3 regions of the Paraburkholderia sp. BR10954 genome follow, and region 3 is predicted to be linked to each of the others. Evidence: predicted binding sites of a transcription regulator. Region 3 holds the regulator's gene; each other region holds the start of a gene.
The links. Region 3 encodes LexA, which represses DNA repair genes until DNA is damaged. Its sites were predicted from a motif close to ACTGTATNNNNATACAGT; they were not measured.
Positions count from the first base shown of each region.

Region 1: the regulator LexA is predicted to act here: its motif matches at 2,479-2,496, upstream of recA (recombinase RecA).
Region 2: the regulator LexA is predicted to act here: its motif matches at 2,230-2,247, upstream of AB4Y34_RS13550 (ATP-dependent helicase).

Region 1 is NZ_JBFRCK010000004.1:270,952-278,862, reverse strand. Features, by position in the region: gene AB4Y34_RS08705 (sensor histidine kinase) at 1-1,527, opposite strand, end outside; gene AB4Y34_RS08700 (response regulator transcription factor) at 1,537-2,343, opposite strand; gene recA (recombinase RecA) at 2,598-3,674, shown strand; gene recX (recombination regulator RecX) at 3,682-4,449, shown strand; gene AB4Y34_RS08685 (DUF2889 domain-containing protein) at 4,578-5,252, shown strand; gene sucC (ADP-forming succinate--CoA ligase subunit beta) at 5,310-6,479, shown strand; gene sucD (succinate--CoA ligase subunit alpha) at 6,610-7,491, shown strand; gene AB4Y34_RS08670 (TerC family protein) at 7,656-7,911, shown strand, end outside.
Region 2 is NZ_JBFRCK010000007.1:181,500-189,410, reverse strand. Features, by position in the region: gene AB4Y34_RS13570 (MATE family efflux transporter) at 1-418, opposite strand, end outside; gene AB4Y34_RS13565 (RNA-binding S4 domain-containing protein) at 720-938, opposite strand; gene AB4Y34_RS13560 (hypothetical protein) at 1,297-1,815, shown strand; gene AB4Y34_RS13555 (hypothetical protein) at 1,907-2,170, shown strand; gene AB4Y34_RS13550 (ATP-dependent helicase) at 2,293-4,431, shown strand; gene AB4Y34_RS13545 (DUF4088 family protein) at 4,462-5,229, opposite strand; gene AB4Y34_RS13540 (AzlD domain-containing protein) at 5,556-5,879, opposite strand; gene AB4Y34_RS13535 (AzlC family ABC transporter permease) at 5,876-6,637, opposite strand; gene AB4Y34_RS13530 (AraC family transcriptional regulator) at 6,784-7,626, opposite strand; gene AB4Y34_RS13525 (CreA family protein) at 7,745-7,911, opposite strand, start outside.
Region 3 is NZ_JBFRCK010000025.1:66,050-73,960, forward strand. Features, by position in the region: gene nodI (nodulation factor ABC transporter ATP-binding protein NodI) at 1-776, opposite strand, end outside; gene AB4Y34_RS28535 (universal stress protein) at 1,116-1,583, shown strand; gene AB4Y34_RS28540 (DUF2939 domain-containing protein) at 1,656-2,273, opposite strand; gene AB4Y34_RS28545 (hypothetical protein) at 2,393-2,737, opposite strand; gene lexA (transcriptional repressor LexA) at 2,860-3,510, opposite strand; gene AB4Y34_RS28555 (sulfate ABC transporter substrate-binding protein) at 3,821-4,867, shown strand; gene cysT (sulfate ABC transporter permease subunit CysT) at 5,029-5,925, shown strand; gene cysW (sulfate ABC transporter permease subunit CysW) at 5,922-6,926, shown strand; gene AB4Y34_RS28570 (sulfate/molybdate ABC transporter ATP-binding protein) at 6,927-7,911, shown strand, end outside.

The sequences.
Region 1 (7,911 bases), on a different contig from region 3:
CCGCCCCCGTTCGAGCACCTGCAAGCTGACACGCACCAAGGTGCCGGCGAGTCGCGGCGACTCCTGGTAGACGTTGTCGTCGATGGCGAGCTCGCCGCCGTGCATCGCCGCGATCTCGCGCACGATCGCGAGACCGAGGCCACTGCCGTCGCCCTCGCGGCCCAGAATCCGGTAGAAGCGCTCGACCACGCGCGAGCGCTCGCTGGCCGGAATGCCGAGCCCGGTGTCCTCGACTTCCAGATGCACGAGCCGCGCCGGGGCGTCGTGGCGCACGCGCACGGTGATGCGGCCGCCCGCCGGCGTATACCGGATCGCGTTGTCGATCAGATTCGACAGCATTTCGCGCAGCATCACCGGATTGCCAGCGACTTCGACCGGCTCGTCGGGTGCTTCGTAGCCGAGGTCCATCTGCTTCGCGAGCGCCGCCTGCACCCATTCGCGCACCGCGCTGCGGGCGAGCTCGCCGAGTTCGACCGGCGTGAAGATCTGCCCCGACCGACGGTTCTCCGCGCGCGCGAGCGCGAGCAGCTGTGTGACGAGCCGCGCGGCGTGCTCGGAACTGGTCGCGATCTGTTCGAGCGAGCGATGCACCTCGGCCGACGCGTTCTGGCGCAGCGCAAGCTCGGCCTGCGTGCGCAGCCCGGCGAGCGGCGTTTTCATCTGATGCGCGGCGTCGGCGATGAAGCGCTTTTGCAGCTCCATGTTCTGTTCGAGGCGCGTGAGCAGATCGTTGAACGACGTGACGAGCGGCTCGATTTCCGGCGGCGCGCGGCGCGCTTCGAGCGGCGACAGATCGTCCGGCCGGCGTGCGCGGATATGCGCCTGCAGCGCATGCAGCGGTTCCAGCCCGCGCGACAGCCCGAACCACACGAGCAGGATCGCGAGCGGCAGGATCACGAACTGCGGCAGGATCACGCCCTTGATGATGTCGTTGGCGAGCTGGCTGCGCTTGTCGAGCGTTTCGGCGACCTGCACCAGCACCGGCTGCGCGCCCGGCGTCTGCGGAAACTCGACGGTCGTATACGCGACGCGGATGTCATTGCCGCGCAGCACGTCGTCGCGGAATTCGACGAGGCCCGGTGGCGGGCGGTCCTCCTCGTGCGGCAGCGGCATGTCGCGCTCGCCGGCCACCAGCTCACCGCGCGTGCCGAGCACCTGGAAGAACACGCTGTCGACGTTGTCGGCGCGCAGGAAATCGCGCGTCGACTCGGGCAGCGACAGCTCCGCGACGCCGTTGACCGGATGGATCTGGCGCGCGAGCACATAGGCGTCGGTTTCGAGCGCGCGGTCGAACGGGCCGTTCGCGATCGACTTCGCGACCAGATAGGTGACCGCGAGGCTCATCGGCCACAGCAGCAGGAGCGGCGCGAGCATCCAGTCGAGAATCTCGCCGAACAGGGAGCGCGGACGCGCTTCGGCGGCGGCTTCGGTTTCGTCGGGCGGGGCGAACGGGTTGGCGTAGCGCGCGTCGCGCGCCTCGTCGAGGTCCGCCGCGTGCGCCGTGGCGCGATCAGCGCGTGCGGACATCGCTGGCCTCTATTTGTAGTGATGGCTCGCCGGCATCGCGGCAGACGACGGCGGGGTGGATGGTGGTGCCGCTTGTGCCCCTTGTGCCGCTTGTGCCGTTTGCGGCTCGGAGCCGGCAGCGGCGGCGGGCGTGTTCGCATTCGCCGGCGGCGCCGCTTTTTCCAGGCAGTAGCCGAGCCCGCGCACGGTGATGATGCGCACGCCGCTCGGCTCGATCTTCTTGCGCAGCCGGTGCACGTAGACTTCGATCGCGTTGTTGCTGACTTCCTCGCCCCATTCGCACAGATGGTCGACCAGTTGCTCTTTCGAGACCAGCCGGCCGATCCGTTGCAGCAGCACTTCGAGCAGACCGAGCTCGCGCGCGGACAGATCGATCACCTGGTCATTGACATAGGCGATGCGGCCCACCTGATCGAACGACAGTGAGCCATGCCGCACGACGGTCGGGCCACCGCCGGCACCGCGCCGCGTCAGCGCGCGCACGCGGGCTTCGAGTTCGTTCAGCGCGAAGGGCTTGGCCATGTAATCGTCGGCGCCGAGGTCGAGGCCTTTGACGCGTTCGTCGACACTGTCTGCGGCGGTCAGGATCAGCACGGGCAGGTTCGAATTGCGCGCGCGCAGGCGGCGCAGCACCTCGAGCCCGGACATGCGCGGCAGGCCCAGATCGAGGATCAATAGGTCGAACGTCTGCATTGACAACGCGGTATCGGCTTCTACGCCGCTTTTGACGTGATCGACCGCATAGGCCGATTGGCGGAGTGATCGAACCAGACCGTCCGCGAGTATGCTGTCGTCTTCGGCAATCAGAATTCGCATGGTGCGCCAGCCTGGCTTTGCCGGCACCGTGGGGCTTGCCCCGGCGCGCAGCGGTCTCCGAACATTATTGTGGGTAGTGGGGGCGACGCGACAGTAAAAATGCGCGTTCGCATCATAATCGCGCTTGCCAAAACCACTGTTTTTTTATACAGTATCTGAGTTTCGTGTGATGTCCTGCAGGCTCCGCTCAATTCGAGTGAAACCACGGGTGCACACCTGCCTCAGACGCCGTTCATCATAGCAAAGGACGATTCATGGAAGAAAGCAAGAAAGGCTCGGCTGGACTGACTGCTGAAAAGAGCAAGGCTCTCGCCGCCGCGCTCGCGCAGATCGAAAAGCAGTTCGGCAAAGGGTCGGTCATGCGGCTCGGCGCAGGTGAGGCAGTCGAAGACATCCAGGTGGTCTCCACCGGATCGCTCGGCCTCGACATCGCATTGGGCGTCGGCGGATTGCCGCGCGGCCGCGTGGTCGAAATCTACGGTCCGGAATCGTCCGGTAAAACCACGCTGACGCTGCAGGTCATCGCCGAAATGCAGAAGCTCGGCGGCACCGCGGCGTTCATCGACGCGGAACACGCGCTGGACATTCAATACGCGGGCAAGCTCGGCGTGAACGTCGCCGACCTGCTGGTCTCGCAGCCGGACACCGGCGAGCAGGCGCTCGAAATCGCCGACGCGCTGGTGCGCTCGGGCTCGATCGACATGATCGTGATCGACTCGGTGGCGGCGCTGGTGCCGAAGGCGGAAATCGAAGGCGAAATGGGCGACTCGCTGCCGGGTCTGCAGGCGCGTCTGATGTCGCAGGCACTGCGCAAGCTGACCGGCACGATCAAGCGCACGAACTGCCTCGTGATCTTCATCAACCAGATCCGCATGAAGATCGGCGTGATGTTCGGCAACCCGGAAACCACCACGGGCGGTAATGCGCTGAAGTTCTACGCGTCGGTGCGTCTGGACATTCGCCGCATCGGTTCGATCAAGAAGAACGACGAAGTGATCGGCAACGAAACGCGCGTGAAGGTCGTCAAGAACAAGGTGTCGCCGCCGTTCCGCGAAGCGATCTTCGACATCCTGTACGGCGAGGGCATCTCGCGTCAGGGCGAAATCATCGACCTCGGCGTGCAGGCGAAGATCGTCGACAAGGCTGGCGCATGGTACAGCTACAACGGCGAGCGGATCGGTCAGGGCAAGGACAACGCGCGTGAATTCCTGCGCGAAAATCCGGACATCGCTCGCGAAATCGAAAATCGTATCCGCGAATCGCTGGGCGTCACCGCGATGGCGGACGCCGTGACTGGCGCGGACGCTGAAGTCGCGGACGAAGAAGAGTAAGCATCACGTGATACGCAAAGGCCGGCCGCTGTCCGGTTCCGACTCTGGACGCTACCCGGACGGCCCGCGCGACACGGCGGATGGATCGCCAGATTCCGGCGATCCATTCGATCCGTTCGAATCGTTCGACGCACACGACCGGGCCGCAGGCCGCGGTCCGCAGCGTACACGGTCTGCATCCCCTGCAGCATCGTCCAGCCCGGATTTCTCCGGGCGCGATTCCCGCCCCCCCTCCGAAGTCACCTACAGCCGTTCGCGTCGCCAGGCCGACGAAGTGAAGCCGGGGCAGGCCGACCAGGACGACAGCAGAAAATCCCAACGCCCAGCCCGTTCGCTGAAAGCACGGGCGCTCGGCTATCTGTCGCGTCGCGAATATAGCCGCGCCGAACTCGCGCGCAAGCTGAAGCCCTACGTCGAGGAAACCGATTCGCTCGACACGGTGCTTGACGCGCTGGAAGCCGAAAACTGGCTATCGGACTCGCGCTTCGCGGAAAGTCTGGTTCACCGGCGCGCATCGCGGCTTGGCACGAGCCGCATTCTCGGTGAACTGAAGCAGCACGCGCTGAACCCGGCGGTCGTCGAAGAGGCGAGTGCGCAATTGCGTGAAACCGAACTCGCGCGCGCTCAGGCGGTCTGGCGCAAGAAGTTCGGCCAGCTGCCGCAAACCCCGGCCGAGCGCGCGAAGCAGGCGCGCTTCCTCGCGTCGCGCGGCTTCTCCGGCGCGACGATCGGCAAGATCCTGAAGGGTATCGACGACATCTGGGACGGCGACTAGCGCGTCAGCCCTGACGGCCGTCGATTGCCACGCCGTAACCCGGCTCGAGGCCATGCGCAATCGGGGCTGTCCCAAATACCCGTTATGCTAAAATCCGGAGGTTTTCCAATCCGGCCTTTCCTTCCCGCATGTCGCTCTCCCCGCCAGTGTCCCGTCAGTTGCGCCATCGTCGCGCAATCAGAGCGGAAGCTTACGAGCGAGCCGATGGCCTGTGGGATGTGGAAGCGTGCCTGACCGACGAAAAGCCTCGCGATGTGGCGCTTCCGTCGGGAATCCGGCCCAATGGTCAGCCGATCCATGAACTCTGGCTTCGCATCACCATCGATCGCAAGCTCAACGTCGTTGACGCCGAGGCGTCGTCCGACTGGGTGCCCTATCCAGGGTTATGCCAGGCCAGCAATCCCGCCTACCGTGCCCTCATCGGGCTCAATCTGTTCCACAACTTCCGCCGCGATGCTGCCCGTTTGCTGGCCGGCACGGCCGGTTGCACGCATCTCACCGAGCTGTGCGCGATGCTGCCGACCGCCGCGATCCAGGCGTTCGCCGGCGAAGTGTGGAACACCGATGAAGGCACGCCGGGCGCGAACGCGGGTTCGGGAGACGAATCGTCTAACGGCACAGGCGAGCATTCCAACGACAAGCCGCCATTCCAGCTGGGACGCTGCCATGCGCTGCGTTTCGACGGCGAGGCGGTGAAACAGTTTTATCCGCGCTGGTATGGCCACGCACCGCGTCCGGCGGAACGCGCGGCCTCGTCGGACGACGCGGCGGCCCGCGCACGAGGCGGCGACGCGTCGGCCTGAACGGCGGCAAAACGGAATCGAAGTTCTATCCAACTCTCAGACTGAAGGGAATCACGCATGAAGATTCACGAGTACCAGGGTAAGGAAATCCTGCGGAAATTCGGCGTCGCGGTACCGCGCGGCAAGCCGGTCTTCTCGGTGGACGATGCGGTCAAGGCCGCTGAAGAGCTCGGCGGCCCGGTGTGGGTCGTCAAGGCTCAGATCCACGCAGGTGGCCGTGGCAAGGGTGGCGGCGTCAAGGTCGCCAAGTCGCTGGAACAGGTTCGCGAGTACTCGAACCAGATCCTCGGCATGCAGCTCGTCACGCACCAGACCGGTCCGGAAGGCCAGAAGGTCAACCGTCTGCTGATCGAAGAAGGCGCTGACATCAAGAAGGAACTGTATGTCGGTCTCGTGATCGATCGCGTTTCGCAGAAGATCGTCGTGATGGCGTCGAGCGAAGGCGGCATGGACGTCGAAGAAGTCGCGGAAAAGACGCCCGAGCTGATCCACAAGGTTGCGGTCGATCCGTCGACCGGCCTGAAGGACTCGGAAGCAGACGACCTCGCGAAGAAGATCGGCGTGCCCGACGCTTCGATCCCGCAAGCCCGCGCAATCCTGCAAGGCCTGTACAAGGCATTCTGGGAAACCGACGCATCGCTCGCCGAGATCAACCCGCTGATCCTGACCGGCGACGGCAAGGTCATCGCACTCGACGCGAAGTTCAACTTCGACTCGAACGCGCTGTTCCGTCACCCGGAAATCGTCGCTTACCGCGATCTGGACGAAGAAGATCCGGCTGAAATCGAAGCGTCGAAGTTCGACCTCGCGTACATCTCGCTCGACGGCAACATCGGCTGCCTCGTGAACGGCGCTGGCCTCGCCATGGCAACGATGGACACCATCAAGCTGTTCGGCGGCGAACCGGCGAACTTCCTCGACGTCGGCGGTGGCGCGACGACCGAGAAGGTCACCGAAGCGTTCAAGATCATGCTGAAGAACCAGAACCTGACCGCGATTCTGGTCAACATCTTCGGTGGCATCATGCGCTGCGACGTGATCGCGGAAGGCGTGATCGCGGCGTCGAAGGCCGTGTCGCTGAAGGTGCCGCTCGTGGTCCGCATGAAGGGCACGAACGAAGACCTGGGCAAGAAGATGCTCGCTGAATCCGGCCTGCCGATCATCTCGGCGGACAGCATGGAAGAAGCGGCTCAGAAGGTCGTCGCGGCTGCTTCGGGCAAGGCGTAAGCCACCTGTCTACGGCGCATTTACCAGCTCATTTGCCAAAATGACGAGTGGCGGCGCGCGAGCGACACAGGCGTGAAGCATCGCGCCGCGTGGCGCTGCCGCGCGACGCCAAACGAACAGAGGTCAATACATGTCGATTCTGATCAACAAAGACACCAAGGTCATCACGCAGGGCATCACCGGCAAGACCGGTCAGTTCCACACGCGTGCTTGCCGTGAATACGCAAACGGCCGCGAAGCGTACGTCGCGGGCGTGAACCCGAAGCGCGCCGGCGAAGATTTCGAAGGCATCCCCATCTACGCGAGCGTCGCTGAAGCCAAGGCTGAAACGGGCGCGACCGTGTCGGTGATTTACGTTCCGCCGGCAGGCGCTGCCGCGGCAATCTGGGAAGCCGTCGAAGCCGACCTGGATCTCGCAATCTGCATCACGGAAGGCATCCCCGTCCGCGACATGATCGAGATCAAGGACCGTATGCGTCGCGAAAACCGCAAGACGCTGCTGCTCGGACCGAACTGCCCGGGCACGATCACGCCGGACGAGCTGAAGATCGGCATCATGCCGGGTCACATCCACCGCAAGGGCCGCATCGGCGTCGTGTCGCGTTCGGGCACGCTGACGTATGAAGCAGTCGGCCAGCTGACCGCGATCGGCCTCGGCCAGTCGTCGGCAGTCGGTATCGGCGGCGACCCGATCAACGGTCTGAAGCACATCGACGTGATGAAGATGTTCAACGACGATCCGGATACGGACGCCGTCATCATGATCGGCGAAATCGGCGGTCCGGATGAAGCGAACGCTGCCGAGTGGATCAAGGGCAACATGAAGAAGCCGGTGGTTGGCTTCATCGCTGGCGTCACGGCGCCTCCGGGCAAGCGCATGGGCCACGCCGGCGCGCTGATCTCGGGCGGTGCGGACACCGCTGAAGCGAAGCTGGAAATCATGGACGCATGCGGTATCAAGGTCACGAAGAACCCGTCGGAAATGGCGCGTCTTCTGAAGGCGATGCTGTAAATCGAATTCGCGTGCCGTGCGCGCGCGATTTTGATACGCTTTCGAAGTCCTTTCGAGAGCGAGCGGTCCCGAAAAGCGGGGGAGTGCAGACTCCCCCGCTTTTTTTCGTCCGTGCTCGCGCCGTGATTCTGTCCGCCCGGTCGATTTTTTCTTATTCTTTTTCCATGCTGGAATTCTTCACGACGCTCAATTGGGGCGCGGTCTTTCAGATCATCGTCATCGACGTTCTGCTCGGCGGCGATAACGCGGTCGTCATTGCGCTCGCCTGCCGCAACCTGCCGCAGTCGCAACGCATGCGCGGCATCGTATGGGGAACCGCCGGCGCGATCCTGCTGCGCGTCGTGCTGATCGCGTTCGCAGTCGCGCTGCTCGACGTGCCGTTCCTGAAGTTCGCGGGCGGGTTGCTGCTGCTGTGGATCG
Region 2 (7,911 bases), on a different contig from region 3:
GGCCGACGTTGTGCGCGAGCAGGCCCGGCTCGCCGAACGCGAGCAGGATGTGCGACGCGAACGACAACAGAATGAACGCCGGCACCGCCAGCAGCACCGACAGCAAGAAACCGGTCCAGTAGATATGCGGCACGCGGCCGTCGTCCTGCGCGCCGCGCGCGTGCGCGACGCTGACGCTGACCGACGTCAGCACGCCCTGCAGCAGCGTGACGACGACGAAAAAGAGGTTCGCGCCGAGGCCGCCGGCGGCGAGCGCGTCGGGGCCCAGCGAGCCGAGCAGGATCGTGTCGGTCACGCTCATCGCCATCTGCGACAGTTGCGCGATCGCGAGCGGCGCGGCGAGCCGCGCGGTGTCGGCCGCGTGGCGGGATAGGGTCGGCGGCCGGCTGGCCGCGTGGGCAAAGCTGGGTTGAGTCATCGAATGCCTGGCGGCGAAAGTTGGCAACTGCGGCGGCAACCGCAGTGGCGACAGCGAGAGGCGGGCGCAAGCGGCGCCGCATTGCATCGCGCCGCGCTCCGACGGGCGGGGCAGCGGCGGGGCAGCGGGGCGGCGGGCGGGAAAATCCGCGGCGCGGCGGCGAGCCGGTCAGCCATTCCTCGCCCGTGGCGCGGTGCGTCGTTTACCTGTCGAAACCGACAGCTTATTGCCTCGCCCGGGCGATGTCGATGGACAACGCACAGTTCCGGTGCGCGGCGTCCTGCGAATGTCCGGAGTGGCGTCAGCCTTCGTGGACCGCGATCCGCGTGTCGCCGAGCAACACGACCTGGCCCGCGCGGATCTTGCAGGTCTTGCGGGTCTCGACCCGGCCATCGACCATCACGGCGCCGTCCGCGACCATCATCTTCGCGGAACCGCCGCTATCCGCGAGGCCCGTGATCTTCAGCAGATTGTGAAGTTCGACGTACTCGCCGGTCAGCGTGAAATTGAGATTGGGCATGACGTTTTCACCTTGGGCACGGGTCGCGTTGGGGGTTCGCATCATAAAGCAAGTGCACGGCGGCGCGTCGGCGCGGGGCCGTCTCGCCTGTGTCGGATGCATCCAGCGAGCCATTACGCAAGCAAATGAAAGTAGATGTTATTCAGTTGTGGAGAGTGAAACGTTGCGTAACGCTGGTCGCGCCGGATGGATTCCACTCCTAAAGTGCACCTCAGCAGCAAAGCCCGCTGGTATTCCGGGATCGCTCCGCGGCCACCCATCCAGCGACGCATAGACCGGGCGGGGGCGCGTGGGCCATTCCGTCAGCACGACGCCAGAGAGTCCGCCCGTGTCACAACTAAGTCTAGAGAGGATAGCCATGACCCAGATTCGTACGCTCCTGATCGGTACCGCCCTCACCGTTTTTGCCGCGACGGCCGCCGTCGCGCAGACCGCGCAGCCGGCAACAGGCATCGGTGGTCAGGCGCAGATCCAGAGCCAAGGGGCCGCCGAGATGGCGCCGCCGTCCGCGGCCGGCGCCCAAGGCATGCAGGCCCCGCCGTCGGCGCAAGGCATGCAGCAAGTCCCGGGCGCGCCCGCCGCGCAAGGCGTCGCCGCGCCGCCGCCGGGCCGTTTGACGGCTTCGGGCTCGACCGACCCGCTCGTACAGAAGCGCGACGCCGACGCGAAGGCCAACGCCGAGTATCGCGCGGCGAAGAAGTCCTCGAAGGCGGAATTGAAGGCTGAGCAGAAGGCCGCGAAGGACCAGTACAAGGAGCAGGTGCGCGGCGCGAAGCTGAACCAGAAGGCGGACAAACAGAGCGCCAACAACGAAATGAAGATGGAGATGGAAGGGCAGGCTGCCGCGCAGACCGACGGCGCGGACGTCAAGCATTAAGCCCTGCTGGATGCCGCGGCGCGTGGGTCGGCGAGGCTCGCGCGCCGCGGGCGTCTGTCACTTTGCAAGCTGTGCCTCACGGAGAACCCAGATGAACATCGACCGTTCCAGCCGAACCCGCATTTACGCCGCGCTGATCGCGGCTTGCCTGTCATCGGCCGTGCTCGCGCAGACCGCGGACCCGGCTTCGGCGCCCGCCACGCACGCGGACAAGAAGGCCGCGAAAGAGCAGGCGAAGGCCGACAAGAAAGCCGCGGTCGCACAGGCGAAAGCGGACAAGACCAAAACCGACGCGCAGGCCGATGCCGACAAGGCCGCCGCCGAGGCCAACGTGAAGGACGCGAAGAAGCAGTAGTAGCGCGCGGCGTAAACCGCCAGGCAGGCGCCCCAAAAAAGGGGCGCTTGTCGCATTGGGTTGTATGGATATACAGTATGCGTCGCATCCTGAAAATCCATCCAATCCGCAAAAACCGCTCAGTGTCCACCGTCGCCGAATCCGCTCCGTCGTTCGATACCGCCGCCTGGCTCGCCAAGCTCAACGACGCTCAACGCGAAGCCGTCGAATACGGGACCGACACGCCAGACGCGCTGCCCGGCGCGCTGCTCGTGATCGCGGGCGCGGGCTCCGGCAAGACCAACACGCTCGCGCATCGCGTCGCTAATCTGGTGGTGAAGGGCGCCGATCCGCAGCGCATCCTGCTGTTGACCTTCTCGCGGCGCGCGGCGCTCGAAATGACCCGCCGCGTGACACGCATCACCGGCGCCGCGGCCACCACCGTCGGTGCACGCGCCGCGCTCGCGCAAGGGCTGACGTGGGCGGGCACGTTTCACAGCGTCGGCGCGCGGCTGTTGCGCGAATACGCGGATCTGATCGGCCTCGCGCCCGCGTTCACGATCAACGACCGCGAAGACTCCGCCGACCTGATGAACCTCGTGCGCCACGAACTCGGACTGTCCGCGAAAGAGCGGCGCTTTCCGGCGAAGGGCACCTGCTTCGCGATCTACTCGCGCGTCGTCAACACCGGTGCATCGCTCGGACAGGTATTGGACAGCGCGTTTCCGTGGTGTCGCGAATGGGAGGACGATCTGCGCAGGCTGTTCGCCGCCTACGTCGACGCCAAGCAGAAGCAGAGCGTGCTCGACTACGACGATCTGCTGCTCTACTGGTCGCACATGGCCGCCGAGCCCAGCATCGCGGCCGATCTGTCGGCGCGCTTCGACCATGTGCTGGTCGACGAATACCAGGACACCAACCGCCTGCAGGCGTCGATCCTGCTCGCGCTGAAGCCGGACGGCCGCGGCCTGACCGTGGTCGGCGACGACGCGCAGTCGATCTATTCGTTTCGCGGCACGACCGTGCGCAATATCCTCGATTTCCCCGCGCAGTTCGAGCCGCCCGCGAAGCAGGTCACGCTCGAGCGCAACTATCGCTCCACCGAGCCGATTCTCGCCGCGTCGAACGCGGTGATCGAACTTGCGAGCGAGCGCTACACGAAGAATCTGTGGACCGACAAGGCGTCGGCGCAGCGCCCGCGCCTCGTCACGGTCGCCGACGACGCCGCGCAAGCTCGCTACGTCGTCGAGCAGGTGCTCGAAGCCCGCGAGCAGGGTGTCAAGCTGAAGTCGCAGGCGGTGCTGTTCCGTGCCGCGCATCACAGCGCCGCGCTCGAGATCGAGCTCACGCGCCGCAACATCCCGTTCGTCAAATTCGGCGGGCTCAAATTTCTCGACTCGGTGCACGTGAAGGACGTGCTCGCGGTGCTGCGCTGGGCCGAGAATCCGCGCGACCGCGTCGCCGGCTTTCGCGTCGTGCAGCTGCTGCCGGGCGTCGGTCCGGCCACCGCGGCGAAGGTGCTCGATGACATCGTCGCGCGCGCGGATGGCGGCGATCCGGTCGCGACCGCGGGCGGTGTGCTGGCCGCGTTTGCGGCGCCCGCAAGGGCGCAGGAAGACTGGCATCCGTTCGTCAAGCTGATGTCGAGCGTGTATGGCCGGCAAACGCCGTGGCCCGCCGAGTTCGAGATGGTGCGGCGCTGGTACGAGCCGCATCTGGAGCGCAATCACGAGGACGCCGCGATCCGTCACGCGGACCTGCTGCAGATGGAAAGCATTGCGGGTACCTATCCGTCGCGAGAGCGCTTCCTGACCGAGTTGACGCTCGATCCGCCCGACGCCACCAGCGACGAATCCGGCGTGCCGCTGATCGACGAGGATTACCTGATCCTGTCGACGATCCATTCGGCGAAGGGCCAGGAGTGGCGCAACGTGTTCGTGCTGAATGGCGTCGACGGCTGTATTCCGTCCGATCTGGGCACCGGCAGCGACGAGGAAATCGACGAGGAGCGGCGCCTGCTCTACGTGGCGATGACGCGCGCGAAGGAAGACCTGCATATCGTCGTGCCGCAGCGCTTTTACGTGCACAACCAGACCCATCTGGGCGACCGCCATGTGTGGGCGTCGCGCACGCGCTTCATCGCCACGCCGATGCTGCCGCTGTTCGACGCGTACGCATGGCCGCGCGTGCCGGTGGCGAGCGCGCCGAGCGCGGCGGGGCTCGCGGCGGCCGCGCAGGCCAGGATCGAGATCGCGGCGAAGCTCAGGAAGATGTGGGACTGAGCGGCTGGCGCCGCTCGGGTCAGTCGAAGCTCAACGCGGCTGCCGCTGCTGTTGCTGCGCGACCGGAGGCGGCGGCACGAAGAAATTGCGCAGCCATGCCGCGAGCCGCGAGAACACGTCGTACGGCTCCTCGACGAAAATCTCCGGCTTCAAAAGCCGCAGATACTCCATGATCTGCTGCGCTTCCTGCTTCTGGAACGTGCCGTGCGAAATGCCGAGCCGCAACAGCCCACGCAGTTCGCCGAGCTTCTCGCGCGCGGTGCTGCCGACGCTCGTCTCGCACGCGATCTTCGCCTCGTAGACGCGCTGGCGCAGCGATTCGACCAGCCGCCATGCCGGCGTCTGCATCACTTCCTCGAGCGCCTGGATGTCTTGCACCGTGCTCTTGATCTGCGCGGCGAGCGGATCGACCAGCGTCGCGTCGCCTTCCGCTTCCTTGACGATCGCGGCGGCCCAGTCGCGGCATTGCTTGGTGAGCTCCTCGGGCGTCCATTCCGAGCGCGCCGCGAAACCGAAGCCGAACTCGCTCGCCTGGCGCATCAGGATCGACACGACGTCGGGAAACTCCTTGTCGAGCGTGCGTTTGGCCCACGCGTACTGGCCGCCTTGCAGCATCCGCTGCACCGCGTGCTCGGTGAGCGGCACCATGTTGTCGAGCAGCTTCGCGCGCAAGAAATCTTCGAACGACGGCGTCGCGAACTGCGGATCGAGCTTCAGCGAGACCCGCAAAAAGGCCTCGAAGTCTTTGCGCAGCGAAGCGACGGTCTCGTCCTTCAGTTTCAGGGTGATTTGACCCATGTGTTATCCCGTTTAATGCGGCCGCGCGCGGCGCGCCGTCGCACGATCGCCCGGTCACTCCCGGACCGAGGCGACGCGACGCCGGCTGCCGACGCGCTCGATTTCAAGCTGTTGCCGCGTAACCAACGGGACGACTCCCGATGAGCGGACCTCGACTGCATATCGGCGGGGTGGCGGGAAACTTGAGGGCGGCCCGGCGACGGTTGCGGGCTTTGGAGGGAGGCTTCGGGCGCTTGCGCGCCTCGCTGCCGCTGGGAGAGGGGGGCGCGGTCCGCGATGCGTCGACGGACCGCTGACGAGTCGATGAGCGTGGAGAAAGGGCGCGCTTACTTCAGCACCACGCACTGCCACACGAAGAACACGACGAGACCGACTGCGATCGTCAGCAGCGGCCTGCGCGTCACGGCACTGACGACGATCGCGGCGAGCGCGCCGACCAGCTGCGGATTGCGCCAGGTCAACTCGGCGTTGTTGCCGTGCGGCGACACGGCCATCGGGACGATGATCGCGGTCAGCACGGTGACCGGCACGAAGCTGAGCGCGGTGCGCATCAGCGGCGGGAACACGAGGCGCTCGCCGAGCACGAACACGGCCGCGCGGATCAACCACGTAATCGCGGCCATGCCGACGATCAGAACGACGTAGTTCATCGCGTCGCCTCCACCGGACGGCGCGCGCCACGCAGGTTCAGACGCGACATCGACAGCAGCACGCCGACCGCGACTCCCGCGAACACCGCGCCGAGCAGGCCGAGCTTGTACGGCCACGCTTGCCAGAAAAACGCCAGCGTGCCGGCGGTGACGGCCGCCGCGATATAGCGCAGCGCGACCAGTTGCGGCACGACGATCGCGATGAACGTCGCGACCATCGCGAAGTCGAGGCCGAGCGACTGCAGGCCCGGGAAGGCCGCGCCGAACAGCAGGCCGGCGACGGTCCACAGCTGCCAGTTCAGATACATCGCGACGCCGGCGCCGAAGAAGTAGTACGGACCGACGGTGCCCGGCTCGCGATGCCGGTAGTGCTCCCACGCGACCGCGAAGACTTCGTCGGTGAGCAGCGCGCCGAGCGCCCAGCGCCAGCGCTTCGGCAGATGCGCGACGTGCGGCGCGAGCGTGGCGCTATACAGCACGTGACGCAGATTGACGACGAGCGTGGTCGCCCAGATTACGGCGAAGCTCGCATGTCCGGCGATCAGCCCGAGCGCGATGAACTGCGCGGAACCCGCGAAGACGACGAGCGACATCAACTGGCCGTGCCACAGATGCAGCGGGCCGGACGTCACGAGCGTGCCGAAGATGACGCCGAACGGCGCGGCACCGACCATCATCGGGATGATGTCGCGCGCGCCGGCGGCGAATTCTTTGAGATGGCTGCCGCGGGTGGGCTGGCCTTGGGTGGAATCGGTCAATCTGAGCCTCCTTGATTTCGGAAGCATAGCGACTGACCGACGTTCGGACTTGTACGTTCTTGCGGCGGGGTGCTGATGCGGACAGGCGAATTGCGGCGCGATGCTCACTGCGTGCGGCGCACGCGACGGCGGTGCCGCATCGCGCGTCACGAGCCGCGCTGCGTTCCTTGCCATTGGCCCGGCGGCACGCCGAACATGCGCCGGAAATGCCGCGTGAAATGGCTCTGATCGGTGAAGCCACTTGCGGCGGCGACGTCGGTCACCGGGACGCCGGCGCGCAACGGCGCGAGCGCGCGCTGCAGGCGCACCTGATTGCGCCACGCATGAGGCGGCAGGCCGGTCGATTGCGTGAATAGCCGCGCCGCGTGGAACGGCGACAGACCCGCGGCCTTGGCGACCTCGGCGAGCGTCACCGGTTCGACGAGGTCACCGGTCAGCCGCGCCTGCATCAATGCGACGCGGGTGTCGTCGGTCGCGACGCGCGCGGAGGCGGGGCGCGTCTGCGCATAGCGGACCAGCAAGGTGGACAGTGCGTCGAGCATCGCGGCTTCGGCGGCGAGCGCGTCGTCGCCGGCTTCGAGCAGACGGTGGGCGTGCGCGAGCCGCATCGCGAGATCGGGATCGCGGATCACGCCGGGCGCAAACCACGGCAAGGCCTGCGGCTTGCCGGCAACCTCGTCGGCAAGCGCGCGGAGGAACTCGACCGGCGCATACATCACGCGATACCGCCAGCCCGCCTCGACCGCCTTCGACCCCGTATGCAACTCGCCCGGATTGATGATCGGCACGCTGCCCGCTTCGGCGACATGGTTCTCGCCGCGATACCGATAGCACTCCGCACCCGCGACGATCACCGGGATCGTATAGGCGTCGTGCCAATGCGGCGCGAACTCATGGTCGTGGTATTCGGCGGTGAGCAGATCCGCGCCGGGCAGTAGCGGCGTGCGCCAGTAGCGGGCGGAATCGCGGAAACGAGAGGTGGCGGTCATGACGAAAGTCCAGCTGGACCGGTCAGTTTAACGCGTCGTAGGCGGGGACGGCGGCGGGCGCGCAGGCGCGCTGCGTCGCGCCGCGTGCCGCTCGCGCCGTCAATTGATGGTACTTGCGTTACTTGAGTGGAATCGTCGTGCCGGTCGGCATCGGCACGGCACTCACGCTGTTTTTCGCGCTGCCGCTGACCACACGGTCGCTGTAGGTCAGATAGACCAGCGCGTTGCGCTTCGTGTCGACCACCCGCACCACGTGCAGCGACTTGAAGATCAGCGACATGCTGA
Region 3 (7,911 bases):
TCGCCGCTGATCTCGGTGCGCTCGGCGAGCGGCGCGAGTTCGTCGCGCAATGCAAACGGATCGGGACCGTAGATCTCGATCACGTCGCAGCCGATCTCGGACTCGATCAGCTCGCGCGGCGCGCCTTCTGCGATCTTGCGTCCTTCCTCGATTACGCACAGTCGATGACAGAGCCGTTCGGCTTCTTCCATGAAGTGCGTGGTCAGCAGGATGGTCTTGCCGCGCACGAGCAGCGATCTCAGTCGCTCCCAGATCAGATGGCGCGCTTGCGGGTCGAGACCGGTGGTCGGCTCGTCCATGATCAGCACGTCGGGATCGTTGATCAGCGCGCGCGCCAGCGTGAGGCGCCGCTTCATGCCGCCCGACAGTTCGCTCACGCGTGCGTCCGCCTTGTGCTCGAGGCGGGCGAATTCGAGCAGACCCGGCACCGCCGCGCGACACTGCGCGGCGCTCAGACCGAAGTAGCGGCCGAACACGAGCAGATTTTCACGCACGGTGAAATCGGGATCGAGGTTGTCGAACTGCGGCACCACGCCCACGCGCGAGCGCGCGAGGCGCGCGCGGCCAGGGATCGGTTCGCCGCATAGGCGGATCGCGCCGGCGTCGGGCGCCGCGATGCCGAGCAGCATGCGCAGCGTCGTGGTCTTGCCGGCGCCGTTGGGGCCGAGCAGCCCGAAGCATTCGCCGGTGTTCACATGAAACGACAATCCGTCGACGACCGTTTTTTCGCCATAGTTTTTCCTGACCTGATGGAATTCGATGGGGGCTGCGGGCATGACTCGAGCGAGGCTCCGGAAGAAGACATAACGTACGCGCAAGACACACAACATACCTGCGACGCACGCATTGCGCACAGGCCGCCTATTCTAGGGTATCGGCCACTGACGCGAGCGGGTGTCCGGGAACGCGTAATGCATGGGATGCGATGCGTTCGCATACGAAGTTTTGCGGTGCCGCAAACGTGTGCGAACACTGCTCCAGGTGGCCCAACGCTTGTGCAGACGGCTTCAGCACGCACCGACTATGCACTTAGCGTTTTCCATCCCTTGCAAGCTGAATTGCGGCGCACCATGATTGATTCAGACCGCGCTTTCCGCGCGAATGGGAGAAGACAGATGGCGAGCTACCAGAAAATCCTGTTGTGCTACGACGGCTCGCGCGAAGGCCGCAAAGCCCTGCGTTGCGGCGCCGATCTGGCGTTGGACCTGAAGGCGGAAACGCATCTGCTGTCGGTAGTAGACATGCGTTCCAGCATCGCGCAAAGCGCGGGCTTATTGACCGATGTGGCCTGCGGAAGCTTCGAAAAAACGGCCCGCGAAATTCTGCAGGAGGGCGTGAACTGGCTGACCGAGCGAGGCGTGAACGCGCAGGGGCATTTCGCATTCGGTCATCCGATCGACGAGATCGCCAATCTTGCCAACGAGTTGCACGTCGACCTCGTGGTGGTGGGACATCGCTGCCGGACCGGTTTGTCGAGGTGGTGGATGGGGGCGGGCAACACGCCGCTGCTCGACCGCGTGTCGTGCAGCATTCTGGTGGCATGCTCGTCCGCGCAGGAGCAGCAGCAGGCGGCCGCGGCGTAATAGGAACAAACCTGACACGCGGCTGGCTCCAATGGCCAGCCCGCGCATCTCCGCAGTTCACGGCTTGAACCCTCACTCGTTCAGATTGATCGCCGCGAGCTTCCACGTGACCAGACCTTCGCGACGAAAGATGGCCGAATAGTTCGCGTTGCCTTCGCCGCGCCGGTACGTGACCACAAACTCGTTGAGACTCCGATAGCCGGCCGTGCTTTGACGCCCGGGCGGCGGCGCGCTTGCGTGCATGGTGGTGTCGCCCGCGGCCGATGCGGCCGGCGCTTCGCCGCCTGCGGCTGGCGGTGCTGCCGGTTGCTCGCCCGGTGTGCCGCGCGGCGGCATGCCGTTGAGCAGTGCCGCGACGCCGTCGGGTGTCGCATAGGCATCGACGAGCGGGCCGATCAGTGTCACGCCGATCACCGCGCCGATCGTGGCCATCTTGTTGCCGGCATCCGCTTCGAGGCGGCGCGTCAGCATCGCGCCCACCTGCTGCTTCAGGCTATCGCGCAGCGCAGGGAAGTCGACGTACTGATTGACGGTTTGCACATCACGCGCGTCTGCCGCGCGTTTCAGATTGTTCACCGCGAGATACGGTGACGCGTAAATAAACCCCAGCGCGGCAATCACGATCACCACGATCAGCGTGATCAGCAGCGGCCGGGTGGCGCTGCCCTGTGTGCGTTTCGGAATGGTCATCGAATGGGACTCCACGTCAGTGATGATCTAACGTCGACCACGGCGAGGTCGAAACGATCCCATCCCACGCGAATCTCTGAACATCCGAAGTGCTTATTGCATGCGTGCTCAGAATTCGCTCAGGCTTCGAACACCGCGCCGTGCACGTTGGCTTCGTCGGCTATGCAACGATCGATCATACGGCATACGGCGTCGACCGTGCCGACCATGATCAGTCGCGACGGTCCATGATAGACCCGCACCGGAGCGCGGCGCGCGGGCTCCGCGATATTCAGCGCCGAATTCAGCGATACGCGCGCAAACGCCGGCAACGACGACGGCAGACCGCAAGCTTCGGCAGGCACGTCGAACAGCGACGGCGTGCGCGCCGCGGGCGCCTCGATCGGCGCGCAAGGCGTGAGCTTGCGCAGATGGCGCAGACGGCCGAACTGGCGAAAAGGCAGCAGGCGGGCAAGGCGTTCCATGAGTCTCTCCAGACGATGCGGCTTGAATGCGCGGCGTAATGCGGGCGTTAATGCGGGCGTTAATGCGGGCGTTAATGCGGCTTGGTTCGGACAAACCGGCGCGAGCGTTCCGGCAATAAAGATCAGAACTCGCTGGGGCGAATCAGCCCGACCGCGATCCCTTCGAGCGCGAAATCCGCGCTGCCGGTTTCCACGAAGATGTTGTCGTAGTCGGGGTTTTCGGCGATCAGTTCGATGCCGTTCGGCCGGCGCTTCAGACGCTTGACCGTCACGTCGTCGCCAAGCCGCGCAATGATGATCTGGCCGTCTTTCGCTTCGCTGCGCTTTTGCACCGCGAGCAGGTCGCCGTCGAGAATGCCGGCGTCGCGCATCGACAGGCCGCGCACCTTCAGCAGGTAGTCGGGCTTGCTCGAGAACAGCGCCGGGTCGCACGCGTAGTGCTGCGAGATATGTTCCTGCGCGAGGATCGGGCTACCCGCCGCGACCCGGCCGATCAGCGGCAATGACAACTGCATCAGGCCCGCATGCGGCAGCGTGAACTGGTGCGGCGCATCCTCCTGCCCGGACAGCAGGCGGATGCCGCGCGACGCGCCGGCCGCGAGTTCGATCACGCCCTTGCGCGCCAGCGCGCGCAGATGCTCTTCCGCGGAATTGGCCGAGCTGAAACCGAGTTCGGCGGCAATTTCCGCGCGAGTGGGCGGGAAGCCGGTGCGTTCGATCGCGCGGCGGATCAGATCGAAAACCTGCTGCTGTCGTGCGGTGAGTTTGGTCATGGCCACTGTATGTATGAACAGGTGACTGTATTTTTATACAGTATTCGGCGCATTTCAAGCTTTACTTTAAGTTCGACGCAAGGGGCGCGCTGGGGCGTCGTTTATCGGCGACATGACGACGATTTCCACGTCTGAACAGCCGGCGCGTCTGCCGTTACCACTTTTGAGCATTAAAAAATGAAGAAACATTATTTTTAATGATGAAAGCCCTTCGATAGACTGGCTTCCGGTTAGCGCTCATGTGCACGTGACCGCGACGCAAAACAACACCAGACGCTCAGCAGCGGACATCACGCGGAGAAATATTGAAATGGACCATCGGCATACGGGGCTCGCGGCTCGAACCAGAAAAGTGATCACGGCGCTTGCCGTCGGCGCGGCGGGTACGCTCGGCATGTTTGGCGCAAGCGGCGTCGCGCACGCCGACACCACGCTGCTGAACGTGTCCTACGATCCGACGCGCGAGCTGTATCAGGACATCAATCAGGCATTCGGCAAAGAATGGAAGGCCAAGACCGGCGAAGCCGTCACCTTCAAGCAGTCGCACGGCGGCTCGGGCGCGCAGGCTCGCTCGGTGGTCGACGGTCTGCAGGCCGACGTCGTGACGCTCGCGCTCGCATATGACATCGACGCCATCGCGAACAAGGGGCTCGTCGACAAGAACTGGCAGAAGCGTCTGCCGGACAACGCATCGCCGTACACGTCGACGATCGTGTTTCTGGTGCGTAAGGGCAACCCGAAGCACATCAAGGATTGGGACGATCTGGTGAAGCCGGGCGTGTCGATCGTGACGCCGAATCCGAAGACCTCGGGCGGCGCGCGCTGGAACTACCTGGCCGCGTGGGCGTACGCCGAGCATCAGCCGGGCGGCAACGACCAGAAGGCCAAGGAGTTCGTCAGCAAGCTGTACAAGAACGCCGGCGTGCTCGATTCGGGCGCGCGCGGCGCGACCACCAGCTTCGTGCAGCGCGGTATCGGCGATGTGCTGATCGCGTGGGAAAACGAGGCGTTTCTGTCGGTGAAGGAGTTCGGTCCGGACAAGTTCGAGATCGTGGTGCCGACGGTGAGCATCCTGGCCGAGCCGCCGGTCGCGGTGGTCGACAAGGTCGTCGACAAACACGGCACGCGCAAGCTGGCCGACGCGTATCTGAACTTCCTGTATAGCGAGGAAGGGCAGGAGATCGCCGCGCGCAATTTCTATCGTCCGCGTTCGAACAAGGTGCCGGCCGATCTGACCGCGAAGTTTCCGAAGCTGAAGCTGTACACGATCGACGATTCGTTCGGCGGCTGGACCAACGCGCAGAAGACCCATTTCGCGGACGGCGGCGTGTTCGATTCGATTTATCAGCCGCAGTAACAACCATCGCCTGGAGCACGGGCACAGGCAACAAGGGCGCGCCCAATGGGCGCGCTTTCGGCTAACCTGGACCCGGTGGCCAGCAGGGCGGTAGTACCGCAGTACCGCAACACCGCAAGACGAACAACCGCGCGAGCATCAACCATGAACGAGTATCCAGCATGACCACGTTGACCTTCCGCAAGCCGAGCGCATTGCCCGGCTTTGGCCTGACACTCGGCATCACGGTGGCTTATTTGAGCCTCGTGGTGCTGATTCCATTGGCGGCGACCTTTCTGAAAACCGCGACGCTCGACTGGGACCAGTTCGTGCGCGCGGTGGCGTCGCCGCGCGTGCTCGCGTCGTATCGGCTGACGTTCTTCTCGGCGCTCGGCGGCGCGCTGATCAACGCGGTGTTCGGCTTTCTCGTCGCGTGGGTGCTGGTGCGCTACACGTTTCCGTTCAAGCGCATCGTCGATGCGGTCGTCGATCTGCCGTTCGCGCTGCCCACCTCGGTCGCGGGCATTTCGCTCGCGGCCGTGTATGCGGGTAACGGCTGGATCGGCCAGTTCCTCGCGCCGCTCGGCATCAAGATCGCGTTCACGCCGGTCGGCGTGCTGGTCGCGCTGACGTTCATCGGCCTGCCGTTCGTCGTGCGCACGGTGCAGCCGGTGCTCGAGGAGTTCGAGCGCGAGCAGGAAGAGGCGGCCGCGTGCCTCGGCGCGTCGCGCTGGCTCACGTTTCGCCGCGTCGTGCTGCCGGCCGTGTTCCCGGCGCTCTTGACCGGCTTCGCGCTCGCCTTCGCGCGCGCGCTCGGCGAATACGGCTCGGTGATCTTCATCGCCGGCAATGTGCCGATGAAGTCGGAGATCACGTCGCTCCTGATCATCACGAAGCTCGAGCAATACGACTATGCGGGCGCGACGGCGCTCGCGGTCGTGATGCTGGTCGTGTCGTTCCTGATGCTGCTGCTGATCAACACGCTGCAGTGGTGGCTGCAGCGGCGCACGAGCCGCGGCAATGCGGGGCCGGCGCCCGTGGCCACGAGCGTCGCGGCAATCGGTGGGGGTGTGCAATGAGCCGTCTTCCGACCAACCCGGCGAGCGGTGCGCGTCGCCCCGATCCGGTCAGCGAACCGCCCGTCGTGCGCTGGCTGCTGATCGGCGTCGCACTGCTGTTTCTCGCGCTGTTTCTGGTCGTGCCGCTCGCCGCGGTGTTCTATCAGGCGCTGAATAAGGGGTTGCGCTTTTACTTCGAAGCGCTCGCCGATCCGGATGCGCTGTCGGCGATCAAGCTCACGTTGCTCACCGCGTCGATCGCTGTGCCGCTGAACCTCGTGTTCGGCCTCGCGGCGTCGTGGTGTATCGCGAAGTTCGACTTCCGCGGCAAGGCACTGCTGACCACGCTGATCGATCTGCCGTTTTCGGTGTCGCCGGTGATCTCCGGTCTGATCTACGTGCTGATGTTCGGCGCGCAGGGCTGGTTCGGCCCGTGGCTCGAAGATCACAACGTGCAGATCATCTTCGCGGTGCCGGGCATCGTGCTCGCGACGATCTTCGTCACGTTCCCGTTCGTCGCGCGCGAACTGATTCCGTTGATGCAGGCGCAGGGCAACGACGAGGAAGAAGCCGCGCACGTGCTCGGCGCATCGGGCTGGCAGACGTTCCGTCGTGTGACGCTGCCGAACGTCAAGTGGGGCCTGCTGTACGGCGTGATTCTGTGCAATGCGCGCGCGATGGGCGAGTTCGGTGCGGTGTCGGTGGTGTCCGGCCATATTCGCGGGCAGACCGACACGATGCCGCTGCACGTCGAAATCCTCTACAACGAGTACAACTTCTCGGCCGCGTTCGCCGTGGCCTCGCTGCTTGCGCTGCTGGCACTGGTCACGTTGGGGCTCAAGCTGCTGGCCGAGCGTCATATGTCGGCGGAACTGTCGGCGGCGCGTGAGGTGCCCGCGCATGCGGGACCGGCGCCGGCCGGTGCGTCACAGGCCAATAGCGCGCAGTCCGCTTCTCATTCGTTTTTCGTCAACGCCACGCCTGCGTCGCAGCGACATCCGCTCAAGCAAGGAGAGCTGTAAATGGGTATCACCGTTCGTAACCTGCAAAAGCGCTTCGGCGATTTCGTCGCGCTCGACAACGTGTCGCTCGACTTTCCGCCGGGCGAACTCGTCGCGCTGCTCGGGCCGTCGGGTTGCGGCAAAACGACCCTGCTGCGCGTGATCGCCGGCCTCGAATACGCGGACGGCGGCCAGGTCGAGCTGCAAGGTCAGAACGTCGCGGCGGTCGGCGCGCGCGAGCGCGAGGTCGGCTTCGTGTTTCAGCATTACGCGCTGTTCCGTCATATGACGGTATTCGAGAACGTCGCGTTCGGCCTGCGTGTGAAGCCTCGCAAGGAACGTCCGTCGGAGAAGGTGATTCGCGAGAAGGTGCATGAACTGCTGAAGCTCGTGCAACTCGATTGGCTCGCGCAACGCTATCCGTCGGAGCTGTCCGGTGGTCAGCGGCAACGCATCGCGCTTGCGCGCGCGTTGGCCGTCGAGCCGAAGGTGCTGCTGCTCGACGAGCCGTTCGGCGCGCTCGACGCGAAGGTGCGCAAGGAACTGCGCAGCTGGCTGCGCCGCCTGCACGACGATCTGCATATCTCGACGATCTTCGTCACGCACGATCAGGAAGAGGCGCTCGAAGTGGCCGATCGCATCGTCGTGCTCAATCGCGGCCATGTCGAGCAGGTGGGCAGCCCGCAGGACGTGTACGACCATCCGCAGACGCCGTTCGTCTACGAGTTTCTCGGCGCGGCGAACCGTCTGCACGGCAACGTCGATGGGCAAGGCTTCGTCGTCGATGGCGCCGCGCTGCCGGTCGCGATCACGGCGGGTTTCAGCGGTCCGGCGTTCGCCTATGTGCGGCCGCATGACCTGCAGCTGTATCCGCAGGCGGCCGGGCATCGCGACGGCATCGTCGTCGACGTGCGGCGCGTGGTGACGCTCGGCGGCTCGGTGCGCGTCGAGCTCGCCGGTCGCGCGGGCAATCTGCTCGAAGCCGAACTCGATCGCGAAACGTGGC